3 regions of the Cetobacterium somerae genome follow, and region 2 is predicted to be linked to each of the others. Evidence: riboswitches for the same ligand, from Rfam matches in the RefSeq annotation. Region 2 holds a riboswitch; each other region holds the start of a gene.

Region 1 (8,293 bases), 230 kb from region 2:
TCAGATCTACATCTGTATCCTCTTCTGTATATCTAACTCCAAATCCTCCACCAAGGTTTATCTCAGGTATTTTTATATTTAACTTTTCCGAAATCTCCTTTGTGAACTTAACCATAGTTTCTATACCTTCACCAAATGCTAACTCATCAAATATCTGTGACCCTATATGACAATGAAATCCTAAGAAGTTTAGCTCCTGCTTTCCTACTATCTCTTTTACAATCTCCACTATATCCTTATCAAAAATAGACTCTCCAAATTTCGAAGTGTGCTTTGCTGTTTTTATATACTCATGAGTGTGAGCATCTATTCCTATGTTTAGTCTTAACATCACATCTATTTTTTTACCTAATCTTTTACAAACTTCAGCAACTCTTTTAGCCTCAAATCTATTATCTAAAATTATGCTTCCAATCTCACTACCTACACACATCTCTAACTCTTCTAATGATTTGTTATTTCCATGCATATGAATCTTTTTAGGATTTATTTTTGTAGATAGTATTGTATGTAGTTCTCCTGCTGAAACAGCGTCTATATCTAATCCCATTTTATCAACTACTTGAACCATCCCTTTTGACAGATAAGCTTTTGATGCATAAACAATAGTTGTTTTAAATTTCTCACTATGAAATCCCTCTTTTAAAGCTGTTGTTTTTTTCTCCATAAGCTCTAAATCATATATGTAAAGAGGTGTTCCATAGTCTTTTTGTAACTTTGTTACTAAAACTCCTCCAATTTCTAAAACTCCATCAACATCTTTCATAGTTCCTAAGTATTTCATATTAGTCTCCTTTTTCTTCATAATCTTTTAAAGCTATCTGTGTATACTTAAATCCCATTATAATTAAAGGTACGTTAATATATACCATCATTATATTTGTTAAATCACTTATTATCCAAATATTATCTAACTCTGCTCCTGACCATACACATGCTACTCCAAAAGGTATGAAAACTAGTGAAGAGATTAGTTTCATAATATTTAAAAATGCCTTATTTCTTGATATCTCAGTTGCTGAAACCTCTATAAAGGCTATCATCCCTAAAATTGTTGAGAAAGCAAACATTCCATAACATAGAGCAACTAAAAACTGAATAGGTTTTTCTAACATTCCAGGAGACAATACTTTTAGTGATGTTATAAAATAACCTAGCTTATCACTTCTTAAAGCCATAAAATCAAATCCATCTAAATTCCAAACATTAGCAATTATAACTAAGAATCCAGAGATTGTACAAATTACAAAAGTATCTACGAAAACTCCAAAAGATTGAATGAATCCTTGCTCCACTGGATGCTTTGCTTCTGCTGCTGCCGCTGCCATGGTAACTGTTCCTTGTCCAGCTTCATTAGACATCAGACCTCTTTTTATACCTTGTTGTAGTGCTATTCCCATAGCTCCTCCAAAGATAGCTTCAGGACTGAAAGCTCCTGCAAATACCGCTGTAAAAAAGTATGGAACTTTATCTAAATTTATTCCTATTAAAAATAGTGCTATTATAAAATATGTCACTGCCATTATTGGAACTATAAAGTCTGTAGCTAGTGCAACTCTTCTAATTCCACCAAAGATAATTATTGTTGTAATTAAGATAATAGTTAAACCTATTACAATGTATAAAGTATCTGTTCTAGCATAAACACTTCCAGTAATTTGGCTAGCAACTGATCCAAATGCTGTAAACATATGAAATACCTGAGATGGTAATGTAAATAGTGCATAGAAAATATATGCCACTGCTATTACAAATCCAGCTAACTTACTATTGTTTAATAATCTTCTACCATAATAAGCTATTCCTCCAACATAATCATCTCCATTTTTCTCTTTAAAAATTTGAGAAAGAGTAGCCTCTACAAAACACGTTGCCATTCCAAAGAAAGCACTAACCCACATCCAAAATAGTGCTCCAGGCCCTCCTGCTAAAACAGCACCTGTTACTCCCATTATATTTCCTGGTCCAATTCTTGTAGCACTACTTAGTAAAAAAGAAGCCATTGGAGATATTCCAATTTTAGTTTCATTTTTTACTTTTAAAATATCTATACTTCTTTTAAAATATCTAATCTGTACAAAATTTAATTTTAGAGTGAAATATAGCCCACACCCTATTAGTAGTAAAATAGCTAGTGAAAACTCCCCTATTATTGGGATACTCTTATAAAACTCAAAGTTTCTTGGAAACTCCCACAGAACATCCGTTATTGGATTTAAAAAACTAAAAACATCATTTACCCTACTTAAATAACTCATATTTAATTCCCACCTTTTTTAATTTTTTACAATTTTTCATATATTTTATATTTTTCCAATAAAAAAAACTACCAAAAAAAATTTAATGGTAGTTTTGTAAAATTTCACTATATGATATATAAGAAAATTGCTTTACAACTTTGGATAGCACAACATTAGATATCTAATGACAGTTATATAGATATTCTCTATATCCCCAATAAAAATTTTGACGAATTTTTATTTCGGCAAATTCCCCTTTCAACTGACTTCATAGCTTTGTCTAGCTCCACCAACTTACTCTTGTCCTCTGCAACCTCTACCTTTGTATTTTTTATTAGACACATAATATCACACAAAAAAATTTAAAGCAAATTTTTTTTATAAAATTACTGAAGTCCCTTTAAATATTCTTTTAAATCTTCACTTGTTTCACTATTACGTAATCCAAATTCAATATTAGCTTTTAACAATCCAATTTTATTTCCAATGTCATATCTTATTCCATCAAAATTATAAGCTAACACTTTTTTATTATCATTTATCATAGCTAAAATTCCATCTGTAAGTTGAATCTCTCCACCTTTTCCTGGAGCTGTATTTTCTAAATATTGGAATACATCTGGAGTTAATAGATATCTTCCTAAACAAGCTTTTAATGATGGAGCTTCTTCTAATTTTGGTTTCTCTACAAAGTCACACATAACTACAGTTTTAGAATCTAAATCTTCCACTGGTTTTATAACTCCATATTTTGATACATCTTTAGGTTCAACTTCTTGAACTCCAATTATAGAATGACCATACTCTTCGTATTTCTCTATTATTTGTGCAGTTACCTCTTTCTCTGGATTATACATAATGTCATCTCCAAGAGCTATCACAAAAGGATCATCTCCTATAAAACTCTTTGCTTTTAGTATTGCGTGTCCAAGTCCTAGTGGATGATTTTGTCTAACATAATAAATATTTGCCATTCCATGAATAGTTTTTACTTTTTCTAAAAGTTCATCCTTTCCATGTTTAGCTAGTGTATTTTCTAATTCAAAAGAGTGATCGAAGTGATCCTCTATAGAGTTTTTATTTCTTCCAGTTACAATTAGTATATCTTCTATTCCTGATTCTACTAGCTCTTCAACTATATATTGTAGAGATGGTTTATCAACGATAACTAGCATCTCCTTAGGTTGTGCTTTTGTTGCAGGTAAAACTCTAGTCCCCAATCCTGCTGCAGGTATAACAGCTTTAGTTACTTTTTTCATCCTTTTCTCCTTTAATATAATTTTAAATAAAATTTCCCAAAAGATTTTCTTTTGGGAAGTTTTTTTATCTATTATTATACATCTCTTCATAATACTTTTGATAATCTCCAGATGCTACTTCTTCTACCCACCCTTGATTATCTAAGTACCATCTAATAGTCTTCTCTATTCCTTCTGTAAATGGTGTTTCTGGATACCATCCAAGTTCAGTTACTATCTTAGTTGGATCAATGGCATATCTTGCATCATGCCCTAATCTATCTTGTACGTAAGTTATTAAATCATAATTGATATTAGCTAAATCAGTAGTTAAAACTGCCTGATATTTTGGCTCCTCTTTCATGATTCTAGCTATTGTATCTATAGTAAGTTTTACTATATTAATGTTTTGCTCCTCATTGAATCCACCAATATTATATATCTCATGTGCCTTAGCATTAGAGATAACCATATCAATACCTTTACAGTGATCCATTACATATAACCAGTCTCTAACATTATCTCCTTTTCCATATACAGGAAGTTTCTTTCCAGCTAAGATGTTTTTAATAATTAGTGGAATTAACTTCTCTGGGAAGTGATATGGTCCATAGTTATTTGAGCATCTTGTTATGTTAAATGGAAATTTATATGTTTCTCCATAAGCCATAACTATCATATCTGATGCTGTTTTAGATGCTGAATATGGACTTCTTGGATCTAGTGGAGTACTTTCTGTAAACATCTTCTCTCCATAAGTTTGAAGGTTAGTTCTTCCAGTTGCAATTGCAGCTACTGCTTCATCTAAAATTAACTCTCTTGGAATATCAAAGTCTTTACTTAAACTTCCATATACCTCATCTGTTGAAACATGATGGAATTTTTTTCCTTCTTTATAGATTGGATATCCATTGCTATCTTTTCCAACTGTCCAAAAATTTTTAGCAACTTCCATTAGGTTTTGCGTTCCAAGTATATTTGTCTCTAAGAATATCTGAGGATTTTCTATACTTCTATCCACATGGCTCTCTGCTGCAAAGTTTACAACAAAATCAACATCATGTTGCATAAATATGTTTTCAACTAGTTCTCTATTACAAATATCACCTTTAACAAAAGAAACTCTAGAGTCTTTTAATTCTTCTCTTATTGTTCCAAGATTTCCAGCATAAGTCAGTTTATCTAATACAACTAACTTTATATCTTCATGCTTTTCTAACATATATTTAACAAAGTTTGCACCAATAAAACCTGCTCCACCTGTTACTAAGTAAGTTTTCATTAAAGTTCCCCCTTCTCTCTCATCTCATTTAGGAATCTATCTATTCCACTTTCCCAAGTTGGAATTTTCTCTCCTATAACTGTCTCTATTTTACTACTATCAAGCTTTGAATATTCAGCTCTTTTAGCTGGTAATATAAAGTCACTACTTTTAGCTCTGTTTAGAGTTCCTTTCCATCCAATAGAATCTAAAACATACTTTGCTTGATCATATTTTGAAGCTACTCCGCTATTACTTAGGTGATATAACCCATACTTTTTAGTTTCAAGAAGTTTTAATGAGTATAATGCTAAATCATATGAGTATGTAGGAACTGATACTTGATCATCAACTATTCCTAAAATATCTCTAGACTTACTCCAGTTTATAACTTGTTTGTTAAAGTTGTTATTAGCTATTCCAAATACCCAAGATGTTCTTACTACAAAACTTTTATCATAAACCTCTAATACTAACTTTTCACCTTCTGCTTTAGCTTCTGAATACACAGAAAGTGGCTTTGGAATATCCTCTTCTGTGTATGGAATATTCTTACTTCCATCAAAAACAAAGTCTGTCGAGTATGTTATATAATCTGCTCCTATCTCTTTAGCTACTAATGCTAAATCTCTTGGTGCTGCAGCGTTTAGTTTATAACACATCTCTATTTCTTGCTCTGCTTTATCAACATTGTTATAAGCAGCACAGTTTATAATAAGATTTATATTTTTATCTTTTACAAACTCTCTCACTGCCTCTATATTTGTAATATCCAGTTCTTTATAGTCAGTTGCTATAAAATCTAAATTTCTTTCTTTAAAAATTCTTTGAAAATCATACCCTAATTGTCCATTGGCTCCAGTAATCAGTATCATCCTATTACCACACCACTTTCTATAAACTCTTTAAGTGTTTGCTGCTTCTTATCTTTATCAGAAAGTAAAATTTCCTCTACTGATAATCCATATTTTTCAAAGTTCCACTCTATTCCTATATCAGAATCATTCCATAACACTCCTGAATCAAACTCTGGAGCATAATAGTCTGTACACTTATATTGAAACTCAGTGTTATCCTCTAATGTTAAAAATCCATGAGCAAACCCTGGTGGAATATAAAACATCTTTTTATTGTCTGCTGTTAACTCTACTAAATAGTGCTTTCCAAAAGTAGGGCTATCTTTTCTAAGATCTACCGCTACATCTAAAACAGATCCAGCTGTAACTCTAACTAATTTTCCTTGAACATGTTGCGTTTGAAAATGTAATCCTCTCAATACACCTTTTTTAGATTTTGAGTGATTATCTTGAACAAACTCAACATCCATTCCTATTTCAGAGAAATCTTTTTTAGAGTAACTCTCCATAAAAAATCCTCTGTTATCTCCAAATACAGTTGGCTCTATTACTATTAAATCTTTTATTCCTGTTTCAACTCTTTTAAATTTACTCATGACTACTCCTTTATTAGATTCATTAGATATTCACCATAATGTGATTTTAACAATGGTTTTGCTAACTCCTCTATCTTCTCTTTAGATACCCATCCATTTTTATAAGCAATCTCTTCTAAACAAGCTACCATTACTCCTTGTCTACTTTGAATTGTTTTTACAAAATTAGATGCTTCTAAAAGACCATCATGAGTTCCTGTATCAAGCCAAGCCATTCCTCTTCCTAAGCTTAACACATTTAAAGTCCCTTCATTTAAATACATTTCATTTAATGTTGTTATCTCTAGCTCTCCTCTATGAGATGGCTTAACAGCTTTAGCTTTTTCTACAACAGTATTGTCATAAAAATATAATCCTGGAATTGCAAAGTTAGATTTTGGTTTCTCTGGTTTCTCCTCTAAAGATATAGCTTTACCAGTTTCATCAAACTCTACTACACCAAAAGATTTAGGATTATTTACATAGTAACCAAATATTGTAGCTCCTATTTCTCTTTTAGCAGCTTCTTTAACTATTCCTGTAAGTCCATGACCGTAGAACATATTATCTCCAAGAACTAATGCACACGAATCATTTCCTATAAAATTTTCTCCTATTATAAATGCTTCTGCAAGACCATTTGGATGTTCCTGAATAGCATATTCTATTTTAAGTCCTAAATCACTTCCATTACCTAGTAACTCCTCAAAAGTTCCAATATCCCTAGGAGTAGATATAACTAAAATATCTTTAATTCCTGCTAACATTAAAACAGATAGAGGATAATAAATTAGTGGCTTGTCATAAATCGGTGTTATTTGCTTACTAATTGCTTTTGTTACGGGATACAGTCTTGTTCCAGATCCTCCTGCTAGTATTATTCCTTTCATTTTCAACTCCTTAAAACTTTATTTTTAAATAATCTAACTCTATCAACTCTTCAAATTTTATAGATTTTGCATTCGATTTTTTTTTTAGTTCATTTATTATATGAGTATCCTCTAATACTCCATCTCTTTCTAATAAAATCATTTTTGTTTTATTACAAATACACTCTGCAATAGTTACCCATCCAGCTTTTGTTATAACAAACTCTGATGCTCCTATATAACTTTGAGTATCTAATATATCTAACTGTAATTTTACAACTACTCCATCTCTATTTTCTACATCTATTCCACTTGTTGTAAAAACTGTTCCTTTAAAATTTCTTATGGTTATTTTTTCAAGTTGAGCTGATTTACCACAAGATATGAAAATAGAATGTCCATATTTTTCTTTTATCTCTTGAATTTTTTTATTATCTATTTTTCTACAAATAAAATCCATTTTTATTATTCTAGGATTCATGTATGAAAAATTTAATGGATAAATATATAAATTATCTACTAATCTATCTAACTTTAAATATTTATATTGTTGATACCAAGTAAAATTACTTATTAAATTTACTTTTTTATTCGCTTTTTTAATAACTAAAACTCCAATTGGAGATATATCACAAAAATATTGCTTATTTTATAGTTTTTCAAAAAATTTATTTCTTCTTTTATTAAAATATTCCAAGATTTTATAAGTTTTTTTAACTTGTACTCTAACTTTTCCTTATCCACTTCTAAACTATTAATTTTATTTATTAAACCAATATCTGTTAGAATTTCTCTCAAAACAATTCTATCTAAAAACTCTTTTAAATAAAGTTTTGTAAAATTTATCTGACTTTCTCCACAAATAATTATACACTTATAAGTTTTATTTGATTCTAACTTTTTTTCTATTTGAGCAATGTACCCTGTGACATGACTAAATCCCATGACAAGATACATACCATACTTCACATATTAAACTCCTCTATTTTTTAACTCATTATATTTATTAGCAATTTTTTTAATATCCTGAGCACTATCTTTATGAGATATCAAAATATTTTCTCCATTTTTTACTCCTAATAATGACACTGTACAATCTTTACAAATAACAATATTATTATTTGCATCATGAATTATAGTTTTAGTATCTCTAATTCTATTTCCTGCTTCATCTGGTGAAAAAATTTCTGTTAAAGCTGTATAGCTTCCTATATCATTCCATCCAATAGAAACTGGTATAACTTTTATATTTT
Region 2 (8,293 bases):
CTATCCCGCTTTTTTTTATAAGATATTACTCTACTTCTGTAGCTAATACTTGCTTTCCGTTGTAATCTCCACATGCAAGACAAACTCTGTGCGGTCTTCTTGGTGCTCCACATTTGTCACAAGTTGCTAAAGTAGAACCTGTTAATGCGTGGTGAGATCTTCTCATGTTTTTCTTAGCTTTCGAAGTTTTCTTCTTAGGTACTGCCATCTTAGTTTCCCTCCTAATACATTCATATTTAAAAATTTAAAATTTTATGTCTAATAATTGCTGCCATCTTGGGTCAACATCCTCTTTAGAGTATTTTTCTACTTCAGTAGTATCTGAACACTCTGGAAGACATGCCTCATATTGTGACAAATCAAGTATTATATATTCTCTAACCAGATCAGAGATATCTATTTCGCTATTTATAGCTTCTTCAAAATGTTTGTCTCCAAACTCCTCTTCTGGCTTCAGACTAGAAATATACTTAGAATATTCCTTTGGATCTAAATATTCTCCTTTGAATTCTCCTTGAATTAAAGGCTCTATCTCCGCTAGACATCTAACACACTCTAATCTTAGTACTGTTCTATAAGACCCTTCAATTACATAACCATTTCCCTCTTTATAGGCTTTTCCTTTTATAGTTACACCTTCTGGAGTGTCCATAGAATCCATAGTCTTTTCAACATAATCAAAGGTTACCTCTGATTCATTAATAATTTCACTAAGCTTGATTATCAATGTTATCCTCCTTATAATTACAATACCTTAATATTTTACTAGTTTTTTTAAAGGTTGTCAAGTAATTTTTCTTAACAACCCTTTATATTTTATACATTAAATAAAAACTCCATTAAGTCTCCATCTTTTACAATGTATTCTTTTCCTTCTAGTCTTAGAACTCCTGCTTCTTGAGCTCCTTTCCAACCAGAATACTTTATAAAGTCCTCATATCCAACTACTTTTGCTCTAATGAACCCTCTTTCGAAATCTGTATGAATTTCTCCAGCTGCCTTTGGAGCTGTATCTCCTATTCTTATAGTCCAAGCTCTTACTTCTTTTACTCCTGCTGTAAAATAAGTTTGTAACCCTAACAATTTAAATCCTGCTCTGATTAATCTATTTAATCCTGGTTCTTCTACTCCTAAAGCCTCTAAGAACTCTTTTTTATCCTCATCTTCCATTTCTTGAAGTTCTGATTCAACTTTTGCAGATACAACAACAACTTCTGCTCCTAAACCTGCTGCATATTCTTTTACTTTCTCTACATACTCATTTCCTGTAGCTAACTCATCTTCTGATACATTAGCTGCAAACATCATTGGCTTTTGTGTTAAAAGTTGATATGTTCTCATTAATTCTTGCTCTTCAGGTGTTAGTACTAATGTTCTTAACATTTTATATTCATCTAAATGTACCTTACACTTTTCTAAAACTGGCATTAATGCTAAAGCCTCTTTATTTTTTGCTTTAAATAATTTTGATTGTTTTTCTATGGCTTTTTCAATAGTTTCCATATCAGCTAAAATAAGCTCTCCATTTATAATTTCAATGTCTCTTATTGGATCTACACTTCCACTTACGTGAATAATGTTCTCATCTTCAAAACATCTAACAACTTGACAAATTGCAGCAGTAGTTCTAATGTTTGATAGGAATTTATTTCCTAGTCCTTCACCTTTTGCTGCTCCTTCAACTAAACCTGCAATATCTACGAATTCAACTGTTGCATGTTGAACTCTTTGAGGATTTATTATTTTTGATAATTCATCTAATCTTTGATCTGGAACTGTTACCATTCCAACATTTGGTTCTATTGTACAGAACGGATAGTTTGCCGCTTCTGCCGCTCCAGCTTTTGTTATTGCGTTAAAAAGAGTTGACTTTCCAACATTTGGAAGTCCTACTATTCCTATACCTATCATTTTAGAGATTCCTCCTGAAATTTTATTTTACTTTAGATTTTACCATATATAAAATCTTTTGTAAATAAAAAACCCCTCACTTTATTAAGTAAGGGGTTTCAATATTAAGCCTTTTCTGCTACACAATTTTCAACAGTTGCTTTTTTTAGTCTTACTTTTGGTTCACTTGGTAAACCAAATCTTGGAATAAATCTATCTAACCCTGTTAATGTAGCTATTAAAATTGTTGATACTGCGATTAATGCTAAGAAATTAAATTTAATTATATCCATTGCAGTAAATTTATATAATGGATATACAGCTTGAGCTATTCCTAAATAGAATCCTATATATACATGCCATGGAATTAATTGTGATCCAAATACTCCCAATGCATCACTAAACGTTGCATTTCTAAGTCTTAATGTTTCAATATCCTCTGGAGATCCTTCAACATTTTTTTCAACGATTTCTCTTATAATAGGTCCCATAGTAACTATCTGAGCCATTTCATCTGCTAAACCAGCATTTCCTAATATAGATAGTACTCCATTACAAAACATCAATTGTCTTACATTTTTCGAAACTGCAACAACTATATTTGATAAAGGTCTAAATGCATCCATCAACTTCATTATTCCACCAAATGCTGCAACCCACATCATCATTACAATTACCCAAGATCCTGCACCCTCAAATCCAGAGTATAATAGATTTAAAAATGCTCCTGTACTTTCAACTGTTCCTGCAAACATACCTAATATATACGCTGCAAATATTCCTATAAACAGACATAGTAGTGTTGTTAAACCTCTAAATGCTGCTATTAAAACAAGAATTAAAGGTATTATCATATAAGTCGGTACACCTGTTTTCACTTGATTTAACAGTGTAACTGCAGACTCTCTTTTCTCAGCTAGTACTGTCCAAACTTCTTCTGGTATTTGCCCAATAGCTGTTGCTGCATCTCCTGTCGTTGTCGGTAATCCCATCACAACTCCCGCCACATAAAAAGATATAATTCCTAAAATTAAAACCATTCCTGACCAGTACCCTTGATGTCTTATTCTTTTTATTACTTCAACTTTTTGAATTCCAGAACTAACAATTGTTGTATCTGATATAAGCCCTATGTTGTCTCCAAAACATGCTCCACCAGCTATAGCTCCCACAGTTAAAGCAATATTTCCTCCAACGATATGGTTAAGCCATAAAAATATAGGTGCACAAGCAGCAAATGTTCCCCAGCTTGTTCCTGTTGCTATTGATAAAACTGATGTTACAATTATTCCTACAACTGCTACTGTTCTTCCTGTCAATCCTACATTTAAAGCTAAATTTATAATAGAAGCTCCAACTCCTGTTGACATAAATACCTCTGCCATAGCATATGCTACCATTAAAATAAAAAATGCAACTTGCATCTCCTTCGCATTATTTATAACTGCATCAATTATGTCATTCACCTTTTTCTTCTCAATTACTACTGCAACTAACGCTGCATATACTGTTGCTATAGGCGCTGCTATTAAAGCATCATATCCCATAAACATTAACATTGCTAATATAGCAACTGGACTTAATTTTAATAGTTCTGTTATTCTGTTCATCCTAAAACCTCCAAGTTTAATTTTATATTTTAGTTTCACTGAAATTTTAGGTAAAAAAAACTACCGTATGGAAAATACGGTAGCTAATCTGCAAAATATATCACAAATTTTGGATAGCACAACACCAGATTCTATCTGATGACAGTCATGTGAATTTTTTTCACATGCCCAACAAAGATTTTTGACTTAACCTTTATTTCGGCGAATTCCCCTTTCACTCAACTTCAGCGCTCTGTCCAGCTCTATTGAGTTACTCTTGTCATTCGCAACCTCTACCTAAAATATTAAATTTTCGAAACTTTAAATTATAGTATCATTATTTGTTTTCTCTGTCAATTATTTTTTTATTAAAGAAACTCCATTCATTTCAGCTGGTTTCTCAATATTTAATATTTCTAACATTGTTGGAGCTATATCAGCTAATTTACCATTATTTAGCTCTCCTTTAAAATTATTAGAAACATATATAAACGGCACTTCATTAGTAGTATGTGCAGTAAATGCTTCATTTGTTACTGGATCTACCATTTTTTCTGCATTTCCATGGTCAGCTGTTATTAGTACTGTTCCATCTAACTCTAGAACTTTATTAACAATCTCTCCTACACCTTTATCAACAGCCTTTATTGCTTTTACAGCTGCATCAAATACACCAGTATGTCCTACCATATCAGGATTAGCAAAGTTCATTACAATAACATCAAACTTATCAGAATCTAATGCTTCTAAAACTTTTTTTGTTAATTCTGGAGCTGACATTTCTGGCTGTAAGTCATATGTTGCAACTTTTGGAGATGCAACTAATATTCTCTCTTCACCCTTAAATTCAGTTTCCTTTCCTCCATTAAAGAAGAAAGTAACGTGTGCATACTTTTCAGTTTCAGCCGTTCTTAACTGAGTTAAATTATGATTTGATATAACTTCTCCTAATGTGTTAGTTATATCTTTATCTGTATAAATAATTTCTGCATCTATAGTTGAATCGTACTGTCTCATGCAGTAGTATTTAGGCTCTAAATATTCTCTTTGGAATCCTTTAAAGTCTTTATCTGTTAAAGCTCTTGTTATTTGTCTAGCTCTATCCGGTCTGTAATTAAAATTAATTACAACATCACCTTTTTTAATTTCTCCAGATTTTGTTAATAAAACTGGTTTTATAAATTCATCTGTTATTTTCTCAGCATATGAATCTTCTATAATTTGCTCAGGAGTTTTTTCAGTTACTTCTACTTTTCCAACTATAGCATCATAAGCCTTTTCTGTTCTATCCCAGTTAGTATCTCTATCCATTGAAAAATATCTTCCAGAAATAGTAGCAATTTCTCCTACTCCTATCTCTTTTATTTTTTCTTCTAATTTTTTTATAAACTCTAATCCTGAAGTAGGAGCAGTATCTCTTCCATCCATAAATGCATGGATGTATACTTTTGTTAATCCTGTTCTTTTTGCCATCTCTAATAACCCGAATAGATGATTAATATGAGAGTGAACTCCTCCATCTGATAAAAGTCCCATGAAGTGGATTGCCTTATCATTATGTTTAGCATAATTAAATGCTTCTACAACTTTAGCTTTTTCAAAAAACTCTCCGTCTCTAATCTCTTTTGTAATTTCTACTAGAGGTTGATAAATAACTCTTCCAGCACCTAAATTTAAGTGTCCTACTTCAGAGTTACCCATTTGTCCTTCTGGTAATCCTACAGCTTCTCCAGATGCTTTTATTAATGTATGTGGATAAGTATTAAATAATCTTTCAAAATTTTCTGGTTTTGCTTCTGCAATAGCATTTTTTTCTGTTGCATTTGGGTTATATCCCCAACCATCAAGAACCATTAACATTAAAGGTTTTTTAGCCATTTTTTAGCCTCCTAATTTTTATTATCTTGCTCCTGCTTTTATAACTTGAATAAATGTTGGTGCATCTAACGAAGCTCCTCCTACAAGTCCACCATCTATATTTTCCATAGCTAATAACTCTGCTGCGTTTTTAGCATTCATTGATCCTCCATATTGGATTGTCATTTCTGATGCTGCTTCTGCTCCAAACATAGCTATCAATACATCTCTAATCTCTTTATGAGTCTCTTCTGCCATTTCTGGTGTAGCTGTCTTTCCAGTTCCTATAGCCCATACTGGTTCGTATGCTACAACAACTTTAACTGCTTCTTCAGGTGTTAACCCTGCTAATCCTTCTCTAATTTGCTTTTCGTTTACTTCAGATGTTTTTCCTGATTCTCTTTCCTCTAATTTTTCTCCAATACATAATATTGGAATTAAATCGTGAGCTAAAGCTGCCTTTACTTTTTCATTAATGAAAGCATTAGACTCATGGAAATACTCTCTTCTCTCTGAATGTCCTAATATAACGTATTTTACTCCAATTTCTTTTAACATAACTGGTGATATTTCTCCTGTATATGCTCCTGAATCTTTTGGATGCATGTTTTGTGCAGCTATTGCAACATTTGATCCTTCAACTGTTTTTACAGCTGATTCTAAAGCTGTGAATGGAGCTCCAATTACAATTTCTACTCCTTCTACACCATTTGTTAACTCTTTTAACTCTGATAATGTAGCTTTTGTTTCTGCTACTGTTTTATTCATTTTCCAGTTTCCTGCGATTATTGTCTTTCTCATTGATTTCTCCCTCCAAAACTTTTTTATTAATTTTAATTTTATGATAACATAATTTCTAGTTTTTTAACACGCACTACATTGTCTATATTTTCATCCTATTTTGAGTATTTTTTTCTCTAATTAAGTAATTTTTTTCTACTTTCTTCTTTCAAAACCTCTTTTAGGTAGTCTTTAGAGTTTGCTAATAAGTCTTCAAGTAAAGGTACTATAGCACCTTCTAAAACTTCTATAATCCCTACAAAATCTTCTTTTTTAAAGGCTTCAAATATCTCTTCAGCATACTTTTTAAATTCTTCCACATACTCATTATAATCAGAATATATTAAATCTATTGCTGTTGCTTCTTTTAGAGACAATACTATTCCAAACACCCATTCAACAAAACTTACCATTTCTATTAATTTTCCAATATCGCTCATCTCTTCTTCTATTTCAGATAAATTTTCAAAAAATCTATCTGAGTAAGGTTCTAAAAGATATAATGACTCTATCAAAATCTCTCTATGAGAACGCGTTGTTAACTCTAAAACCTTTACTTTTTTATTTAAAGGCAACGATTTTCCATCAACCATTTCTCCATCAAGTTTTAATTCAACAATAACTTCTCCATCTTTTATTACATTAGCTTCTATTTTCTCTAATACATTTAATAATTTTGTATTTTTTATTCCTATATTTATTTTCTCTCCATTTATAAAAATCTCCATTTCCACCCATCCTCAGTTTAGTCATTTAAAATAATCTTTTACTACAGCTATTGTAAAAAAAATTACATTTTTGGCATTTTGATTTTCTAAAAATTCTCTTTCGATTTCTTTTAAGGTTGCTCCCGTTGTTACAATATCATCAACTATCAATATACTTTTTTGAAAATATTTTTTTTCTATTTTAAAAGCTTTTCTTACATTCTCTCTTCTTTTTTTATGTTCCTTTATTTCATACATGTATTTTGTATTTTTTATTCTCTCAATATTTTCAAAATTTATATTTGCTGATTTCAATATCTCATCAACTTGATTATATCCTCTTTCTAAAAATCGCTTTTTATTTACAGGAACAGATATTACTACATCAATCTTTTCTTTTATTCTAATAGTTTCTATCGAATCTTTAACATACTTACTTAGACTGCTTGTAATGTCTTTTCTGTTTTTAAATTTTAAATCAAAAATAATTTTTTTTACATCTGTATAATAATATAAGTAGTATAAGTTCCTTCTTTGTTTCAAGTCACTCATTTTCTCTAGTTTTACAATACATTTAGAACACAAATACCCCTTATTTTCAAGATGGCAACCACATAAAGAACAGGTATTATCAAATAATAATTTTCTAAGGAGTTGCTTTAGCATATTTCTTACCTTTTTTATTTTTTGCAAACTCTTTATCTACTATTTTTGCTGAGTAAAACTCAGTATAGCCGCATTCTACACAAGTTTTTATATAATACGTTCCAATCTCTATTTTTAATCCAGGGCTTTTTTCTGGTATCACTGCAGTTTTGACTATATATCTATCACTTCCACATTTTAAACATTTATAATCCAAGTTCATCACCCCAAAAAATATTCTTAATCCACTCTATTTTTTCACCTAGAAAAACTACTGCATCAAATCTTATTTTTTCATTTTCTAATCTATTTTTTCTTATAAATTCTTTTGCAGTTATATATATCTTTTTCATCTTTTTTTTATCTATTGCTTCTTGTGGCATTCCAAAAGATAAATTTTTTCTATATTTAACTTCAAAAAAAACAAGGGTTGTTTCATCATATCCGATTATATCTATTTCTCCAAAGGAACCTTGATAATTCATAGATAACACTTTTACTCCAGTATTCTCTAAATATTCTTTACCTTTTTCTTCATAAATTTTACCCTTGTTTCTTTTATTCATATTTTACTCTCCTAAAATTTTCTTTAAAAAACTTTTTCTATGAATTTTATCAATAGGTCCTTTTTCTAATATCATTTCACGATGAGCTTTTGTTCCATAACCTTTATGTTTTTCAAAAGTATACTCTGGATAAAGCTTTGCTATTTCTAACATCATTCTATCTCTAGTAACTTTCGCTATAATTGAAGCTGCTGCGATAGACAAACTTTTTGAATCGCCTTTTATCACAGGTAATTGCTCTCCAATATATTCTCTAATT
Region 3 (8,293 bases), 800 kb from region 2:
ATATCCTATTCTCCAACCAGTTAAAGAATGTGATTTTGAAAAACCATTAATCAAAATAACATTTTCTCTATACCCATCTTGTAAAAAACTATTATGTTCACCCTCAAATATAATTTCACTATAAACCTCATCGCTTATTATATACAAATGATTCTCTTTAACAAATTTTAATATCTCATCTCTATTTTCTCTAGATATAGTTATACCTGATGGATTTGATGGATAATTTAAGATAATAGCTTTCGTCTGAGGAGTTACATAATTCTTTAAAACATCAACAGTTAATTCAAAATTATCTCTTGATGTATCCATTTTTATTAACTTAGCTCCAGCTAATGTTATTAATGGCTCATACCCAGGATAAACAGGTAAAGGAGTTAGAACCTCGTCTCCTGGCATAATTATAGTCTTTATTGCTGTTGATAATCCTTCTGTACTACCGACAGTTATAATTATTTCATCTGGTTCTATATTTAAACTATATCTTTCTTTATAATATCTTCCAATCTCTTCTCTTAATTCAATCATACCACCTAACTGCGGATAACCTAATTTAGCATCTTTCATGTACCCAATAGTTTCATCTATTATTATTTTAGGTTGTGGTAAATCTGGTTCTCCTATTGTTAGATTAATCAGTGGTTTTTCACCCCCTTCATATTCTTTACAAACTTCTGCTATCTTTCTTATAACAGATATCTCAATTTTATCTAAATTTGGATTTACTTTTAGCATATTTTCTCCTCTAGTTATTTTTTCATTAAAATTTCTGCAATTTGCACTGCATTTGTTGCTGCTCCTTTTCTAATATTATCAGCTACAACCCATAAATTTAATCCTTTTTCTATGCTAAAATCTTTTCTTAAACGCCCCACATAAACTTCATCTGTTTCATTAGCTTCAGTAGCTAAAGGGTATCTATTATTTTTCACATCATCTTCAAGCACAATGCCTTTTGTTTCTCTAAATTTTACTTTTAGCTCTTCTAGATTCGCTTCTCTTTCTAACTCAACATTTATTGATATAGAATGTCCATTTAAAACTGGTACTCTAACACATGTTGCAGTTATTGGAAGATTTTTTTTATTTAAAATTTTACGAGTTTCATTTATCATTTTTTCTTCCTCTTTAGTATACCCATTCTCTAAAAAAGAATCTATATGAGGTAAACAATTATTAACTATCGGATGAGGATATGTTTTTGGTTCTTCTCCTTTTAATCCTCTTTGTAAATCCTCTATTCCTTTTATTCCACTTCCCGATACAGCTTGATATGTTGAATAAACAACTCTTTTTATACCATATAGCTCATCTATTATTTTTAATGGAACAACTGATTGAATCGTTGAACAATTCGGGTTAGCTATTATACCATTATTTTTAAATATATCCTCTGGATTTACTTCTGGTACAACTAGTGGAACATTTTCGTCCATTCTCCAAGCACTACTATTGTCAACCACTATTACACCTTTTTCACTTGCAATTGGAGCAAATTTCTTACTAATATCTCCTCCAGCTGAAAATAGTGCTATGTCTATCTCTCTATCAAAACTATTTTCTGTAAGCTCCTCTATCACTAAAGTTTTTCCTTTAAAAACAACCTCTTTTCCAGCTGAACGAGCCGAAGCAAAAAGATATAAATTTTTTATTGGCAAATCTCTCTCCTCTAAAACTTTTAAAAAAGTTCCACCTACCAATCCGCTTGCTCCTACTATTGCTATATTATACATTTTAGTCCCTCCATTATATTGAAAATACTTCTGCTAATTTTTCTACTACTTTTATTGTATCAGATTCTTTTATAATTAACGAGATTGAAATTTCTGATGTAGTACATTGATAAAATGATGAATCAATCTCTGCTAATACTTCAAAAACTTTTGCTGCTACGCCAAAATTACTTATCATTCCTATTCCTACTAAAGATATTTTTACAACTCCTGTTCTTTTTGTAACCTCTATATCTGGAATCTCCTTAGCAATCTCCTCTAATGATCTATTTAAAAAGTGCTCATCTGTCAAAGGACAAGTAAATCCTATACTTCCCTTAACGTTTTCAACTTCATTTTGTGATATCATATCAACATTAACACTATGCTTAGCTAAATTATTAAAAATGATTGCTACATTTTTAGGAATTGCTAAAAAGTTTTCTAAATTTACCATTATAACATTTTTATTTATAGATATTCCTGTTACAGCCTTTTTTTCAATTATTTCACTATTATCACATATATATGTTCCTGTTTCAACTCCTAAAGTTTGTCCAACGTAAATCTTAACACCATACTTTTTCCCTATTTCAACTGCTCTAGTTTCCATTACTCCTGCACCTAAATTTGCCATCTCCATCATCTCCTCGTATGAAATTTTTTCAAGTTTTTTAGCATTTTTATAAACTCTAGGGTCTACACCATATATTCCTGTAACATCTGTATATATCTCACAATCACACTTTAATGCTGCAGCTAAGGCAACAGCACTCGTATCAGATCCACCTCTTCCTAATGTTGTTATGTCGCCATCTTCATTTACCCCTTGAAATCCAGCAACAATTACAATTTTTCCATCTTTTAAATGTTTTTCTATTCTATCAATTTTTATACTTTCGATTTTATTTTTAGTATGTGTTCCACCTGTTCTTATTCCTGCTTGAGCACCAGTTAAAGAGATAGCCTTACGTCCAATTTCTTTTAATGCCATACTTAAAAGAGAGATTGATTTTTGCTCTCCTGTTGATAATAATGAATCAAGTTCTCTTACATCTGGAGTTTCTGAAATCTCTTTAGCTAACTTTATCAACTCATCTGTTGTTTTTCCCATAGCTGAAACTACAATTACAATTTCATCACCATATTTATAGTTTTTAGATATATCTTTAGCTATATCTTTTATTTTTTCTATTGTTGCAACTGAGCTTCCTCCAAATTTTTTTACTACTCTCATTAGTTCCTCCTTAGATGATTTTAATAATAAAAAAAGCGATAGTCAAAAAAATAACCATCGCTTAAAACTCTCATTTCAACTATGTTAGCTTAAAATAATCCACGATAGCACAACACCAATTTGGTGACAGTTACATAAATATTCTTTATGTACCCAGCTTAAATTTTTAGTAGAAAAACTTAAACTTCGGCAAATTTTCCTTTTAACAAACATCTTTGATCTACTAATCTCAGTTTATTTACTAATAAAATTTGCAACCTCTATCAAAATATTAATTTAAGGCAGAATATCACATTTTTTTTCAAATGTCAAAAGTTTTTTCTTAAAAGTGCTTCTATTTTAATCGGTAATCCAAAAAGATTTATAAATCCTTCTGCATCTTTTTGATTATAAACACTATCTTTTTCAAAAGTTGAATACTCCTCTGAATATAATGTAAATGGAGATGTCGTTCCTGCTAAAATAATATTTCCTTTATATAATTTTAGCTTTACTTCTCCCGTCACGAACTCTTGAGTTATGTCTACAAAAGCTGTTATAGCTTTTCTTAAAGTTGTAAACCATTGCCCATTATAGACTAATTTTGAAAAATCATGTGATAGTTTTATTTTTTCTTGATACGTATCCTTATCTAAGCATAATCTTTCTAACTCTTCATGAGCAAAAAATAAAATCGTTCCTCCTGGAGTTTCATAAACTCCTCTTGATTTCATTCCAACCAATCTATTTTCAACCATATCTAAAACACCAATGCCATGATTTCCACCAATTTTATTTAATTGTTTTATAATTTCTACTCCACTCATTTTTTCTCCATTTATCGCAACAGGAACTCCTTTTACAAATTCAATATTTATATACTCAGATTTTTCATTTGCTTCTTCTAGAGTCTTAACCCATTGTAAAACATTCTCATAGTTAGGCTCTTTCGAAGGACATTCTAAGTCAAACCCCTCATGACTTACATGGAATAAATTCTCATCTCTACTATAAGGAGATTTTTTATGAAACGGAAGTGTAATTCCATTTTTTTCTAGGTATTCAATCTCTTCCTCTCTTGATTTTATATCCCAAATTCTCCAAGGAGCTATTATTTTCAAAGATGGATCCAAAGCTTTTATAGCTAATTCAAATCTTACTTGATCATTCCCCTTACCCGTTGCTCCATGAGCTATATATTTCGCCCCTTCTATATGAGCCACCTCAACTAAAGCTTTTCCAATAACTGGTCTTGCCATTGATGTTCCTAATAAATATTTATTTTCATAAATAGCACCTGCTTTTAGTGTTGGAAATATATATTCTTCTACAAATTCATGAACTTTATCTACCAAATAAAATTTACTTGCACCTGTTAAATATGCTTTTTCTTCAATTGCTTTAAAATCCTCTATTTGTCCTACGTTTACTGCCACTGCAATGACATCATAATCATAATTCTCCTTCAGCCACGGAATTATAACTGATGTATCTAATCCTCCTGAATATGCTAAAATAACCTTTTCCTTCATCTCTCTCCTCCTAATTAAAATGTTTTATTATTAATTCATCATAAATACCCTCTGCTTTTATCTCTTCCAAAGCTTTATTTACTTTTTTAATAAGGTTTTCATTATTTTTTTCTGCTGCTATTGCATATTTTTCAACTTCACTACCTATTTCTATTATTTTTAAACCTTTATTTTTTGCCACATAACTTTGGGCTGGAGCTGAATCTAATATCATTGCATCAATATTACCACCTTTTAAAGCCATAATAGAAGATGGTGCTGAATTGTACTGAACTTTGTTAACTCCTTGAATTTTAGATACTATTAAGTCCCCTGTGTATCCAAGTACCACTCCTACTTTTTTATTTTTTAATGAATCCATATTGATTATAGTACCTTCATTTTCTGGAACTATAATAACTTGATTAGCTACAAAGTAATCATTTGAAAAATTTACAAACTTCTCTCTTTCTTTTGTTACTGTCATTCCTGCAATTATTAAATCTATTTTATTTGTTTGAAGTGCTGGCAATAATCCATCAAAAGCTATATTCTTTATTTTTATCTCTTTTCCAATTTTTTCACCAATTTTATTTATTAAATCAATATCAAACCCTACAATCTCCCCATTTTCCATATACTCAAAAGGTGCAAACTCTGCATTTGTTCCAACATATAAGACTTCTTTTGATAATACAATTGCTCCCATTAAAATAAATAATAAAGTTCCTAATATTTTTTTCATAATACCCTCCTAAATATTTTTTTGTATAAAAAAAGCCAGTGCTTTAAAACACTGGCTCAAATAACATAAATTTATAGAATAATAAAAAAATTAAACTATAATAAAATACCTTAGATTGCTTTCTTGGCACACAAAAATTCTATTCTTTTTGTTATAGTTATTGTGTGTCCTTAAAACTCTTCTCATAGTCATTTTATTCCCTCCTATTTTTTTATTTGAAATGATAATAGCAAATTTAATCCCTTATTGTCAAACTTTTTTTCAAATTTTATAAAATAAATTGCTGAATTTTTTTAAAAATACTATAATAATACTAAAATAAAAGAAAATAGAGGTATTTTATGAACTTAAACAAATTGTTACTCATTAATCTTTTTAGTAAATTAAAATCAGAATCTCTTTTTTTAATAGCAACTTTTTTTGCTATTATTACAAGTTTTATTATTCTTCCTAAGTTTTCATATATTGATACACATGTATTAATGATTCTTTTTAACCTAATGGTTGTCGTAGAACTTTATAAAAAAGAAAATGTTTTAGATTTTATAGCTATTAACTTTTTGAAAAAATATAATAGTCAAAGAATTATATGTGCTGCATTAATTATTTTAGTTTTTTTCTTTAGTATGTTTTTAACTAATGATGTTGCTCTTATAACTTTTATTCCATTAACTATTATAATTGGAAAGAAATCTAATTTTTCAACTTTAAAAATAGTTATTTTAGAAACTATTGCAGCCAACTTAGGAAGTGCACTAACTCCTATGGGGAGTCCTCAAAACATCTATTTATATTCTAAATTTGCTCCAGCTCCAATTGAATTTTTTAAAATTACTTTTGGTATATCTACCGTTGGTCTTATTATTTTATTACTTATTAATTTTTTTACTCCTAAAGATGAGTTAATTTTTGAACTTGAAACTCCTATATTCAAAAAAAATATTAATGTTTTTGTTTCAACAGCTATATTTGTCTGGGTTTTATTAAGTATATTTTTTAAACTTCCAATTATTTTTATCACAATTTTTAATATTGGGTATTTAACTTATAAAAAAGAAAATATTTTTCAAAAAATAGATTGGATTCTTTTAGCTACTTTTATTAGCTTTTTCATTTTTGTTGGAAACTTATCAAATATTGAATTAATAAGATCCTGGATGTTTAATTTATTATCTGAATCAACACAGGTTTATTTCACAGGAATTATTCTAAGTCAATTTATAAGTAATGTTCCTGCTGCAATTTTAATATCTGAATTTACAACTAAATGGCAACCTCTTTTACTTGGAGTTAATATCGGTGGTCTTGGAACTTTGATCGCTTCTTTAGCTAGTTTAATTTCATATAAACTTTATATTAGTGAGTTTCCAGAAGAAAAAAGAAAGTTTTTCATTCTTTTTTCTATTTTAAATTTTTCTATTTTAATTCTTATGGGAAGTCTATTTACATTCTTTATTTAAATAAAAAAACTAGCTTTAAGGCTAGTTTTTTTAAAATTCTAATGATTCTCCTTGAGTTGGAAAATAATATTTTACACCATGTATATTATTATTTAATAGTTCTTTTTTTATATTCTCTCTCGTGTTCTCACTCTTTTTTAAACTAGGTTTTATATGAGTTATAACCACATTTAATCCTTTTAACGTTCCCTTACCTGAATATTTTTCTAAAACCTTAAACTCTTCATTTATCCATCTTGGTGATAGGTGACCAAATAGTCCTTTATCATCTTTAGAGTTATCAAAAGATGATTCTATCATTATTACTTTCAATTTTTTATCTTTTATCAAAGGTCCTAATACTTTGAAACTTTCTTCTAATCCATTACTATTTTCCACTTTATCTGGTCCAACGTCTCCATAATATGCCATGTATTCCCCATTATTTTCCAATAAAAACATTGTTGATTCATAATTACTATGACTTAATGGAAACGCAGTAACATTTAAATTTGTATCATTTAGATTTTTAATTTTATTCGGTTCTAATACCTGATATTTATACTGATTTAATTTAAATCCCTCACCTTCATTTGAAAAATTTGGCCAAAGTTTCCAATTAAATACATTGTTTTTTAAAGTTTCAATTGTACTATTCAATCCATAAATATCCTTTGTAGTATCTTCTGTTGATGATATTACTAATCCTGATATATGATCTAAATGTCCATGAGATATCAGATATCCTTTTATTTTCTCTCTAAAAATATATCCAATATCACTCCACTCTGTATCTTGAGGTATAGTTATATTCTTAAAACTCTCTTTTTCTAATCCACTTTTTATTCCAGGAAGTACTGTTCCTGCATCTAAAGCTATAAAATTTTCCTCATTTTTATCTCTTATAAGATATCCAGAAATATTTCCATCCATTACTCCACCATCACTTCCCAAAGTAATAATTTGAAACCCTTCAGCATAAGACACTAATGATGAAATAAAAAAAATTGTTGATAATAATTTTTTCACTAAATCCCTCCAAAATATTATTAATAAAAATATTATAAATTTATTTTAACATTATTAAAGGAAATTTAAAACCTAATAAGAAGAATAAATTAAAGAAAATTGAAGAGGTGATTTTTATGTCAAAATGTTGTAACAAGCCTAAAGTTGAACTTCCTAAAACATGTGTATGCTCTACTCAAAAAAAAGAGACTCCACCTGCTCCAGATATATTAGATCCAAATATTGAAGCTGAAGCAAGTGAAGTTAGAGGCGAAGAAGATCAAGAGAAAAATGATTAAAAAAGAGGACACTCGTCCTCTTTTTCATTTATACTGTCTTCAAATAATTAGCTGCATTTATTCCTGCTATTGTTCCATCTGAAACAGCTGTTGCAACTTGTCTTATATCTTTACAACATATATCTCCTGCTGCAAATACTCCATCTATATTTGTTTTCATTTGAGAATTTACTTTTATAAATCCATTTTCTAATTCTAATTTATTATATTTTTCTGTATTTGGAGTTGCACCAGCATAAATAAATACTCCTGCTCCACCACATTTTATCTCTTTTACTTCTTTTGTCTTCTCATCAGTAATCTCTAAACTTTCAATTTTATCTTTACCTTTTATTTTTGTTAATCTTGAATGTAAATATAACT

Evidence for each region. Region 2 has a riboswitch for lysine ahead of MKD34_RS01870 (Na+/H+ antiporter NhaC family protein). Riboswitches for the same ligand answer to the same signal wherever they lie in the genome.
Region 1: another riboswitch for lysine. It lies ahead of MKD34_RS00890 (alanine/glycine:cation symporter family protein); the one in region 2 lies ahead of MKD34_RS01870 (Na+/H+ antiporter NhaC family protein).
Region 3: another riboswitch for lysine. It lies ahead of MKD34_RS05600 (aspartate kinase); the one in region 2 lies ahead of MKD34_RS01870 (Na+/H+ antiporter NhaC family protein).

Annotation. Positions count from the first base shown of each region.
Region 1 covers NZ_CP092519.1:190,277-198,569, reverse strand. Annotated here, with positions in the region: gene lysA (diaminopimelate decarboxylase) at 1-784, opposite strand, end outside; gene MKD34_RS00890 (alanine/glycine:cation symporter family protein) at 786-2,258, opposite strand; lysine riboswitch at 2,396-2,567, opposite strand; gene galU (UTP--glucose-1-phosphate uridylyltransferase GalU) at 2,627-3,499, opposite strand; gene MKD34_RS00880 (dTDP-glucose 4,6-dehydratase) at 3,564-4,760, opposite strand; gene rfbD (dTDP-4-dehydrorhamnose reductase) at 4,760-5,614, opposite strand; gene rfbC (dTDP-4-dehydrorhamnose 3,5-epimerase) at 5,611-6,192, opposite strand; gene rfbA (glucose-1-phosphate thymidylyltransferase RfbA) at 6,195-7,061, opposite strand; gene MKD34_RS00860 (hypothetical protein) at 7,072-7,500, opposite strand; gene MKD34_RS00855 (hypothetical protein) at 7,647-8,009, opposite strand; gene MKD34_RS00850 (hypothetical protein) at 8,013-8,293, opposite strand, start outside.
Region 2 covers NZ_CP092519.1:423,807-432,099, reverse strand. Annotated here, with positions in the region: gene rpmF (50S ribosomal protein L32) at 26-208, opposite strand; gene MKD34_RS01880 (YceD family protein) at 245-727, opposite strand; gene ychF (redox-regulated ATPase YchF) at 817-1,911, opposite strand; gene MKD34_RS01870 (Na+/H+ antiporter NhaC family protein) at 2,016-3,491, opposite strand; lysine riboswitch at 3,607-3,783, opposite strand; gene gpmI (2,3-bisphosphoglycerate-independent phosphoglycerate mutase) at 3,837-5,357, opposite strand; gene tpiA (triose-phosphate isomerase) at 5,379-6,137, opposite strand; gene MKD34_RS01855 (hypothetical protein) at 6,254-6,844, opposite strand; gene MKD34_RS01850 (ComF family protein) at 6,866-7,366, opposite strand; gene MKD34_RS01845 (zinc ribbon domain-containing protein) at 7,470-7,691, opposite strand; gene MKD34_RS01840 (YraN family protein) at 7,675-8,034, opposite strand; gene MKD34_RS01835 (ribonuclease HII) at 8,038-8,293, opposite strand, start outside.
Region 3 covers NZ_CP092519.1:1,224,926-1,233,218, forward strand. Annotated here, with positions in the region: gene MKD34_RS05590 (pyridoxal phosphate-dependent aminotransferase) at 1-735, opposite strand, end outside; gene MKD34_RS05595 (aspartate-semialdehyde dehydrogenase) at 750-1,733, opposite strand; gene MKD34_RS05600 (aspartate kinase) at 1,747-2,949, opposite strand; lysine riboswitch at 3,047-3,220, opposite strand; gene MKD34_RS05605 (argininosuccinate synthase) at 3,258-4,460, opposite strand; gene MKD34_RS05610 (basic amino acid ABC transporter substrate-binding protein) at 4,471-5,184, opposite strand; gene MKD34_RS05615 (SLC13 family permease) at 5,526-6,644, shown strand; gene MKD34_RS05620 (MBL fold metallo-hydrolase) at 6,675-7,652, opposite strand; gene MKD34_RS05625 (hypothetical protein) at 7,769-7,930, shown strand; gene MKD34_RS05630 (NAD(P)/FAD-dependent oxidoreductase) at 7,959-8,293, opposite strand, start outside.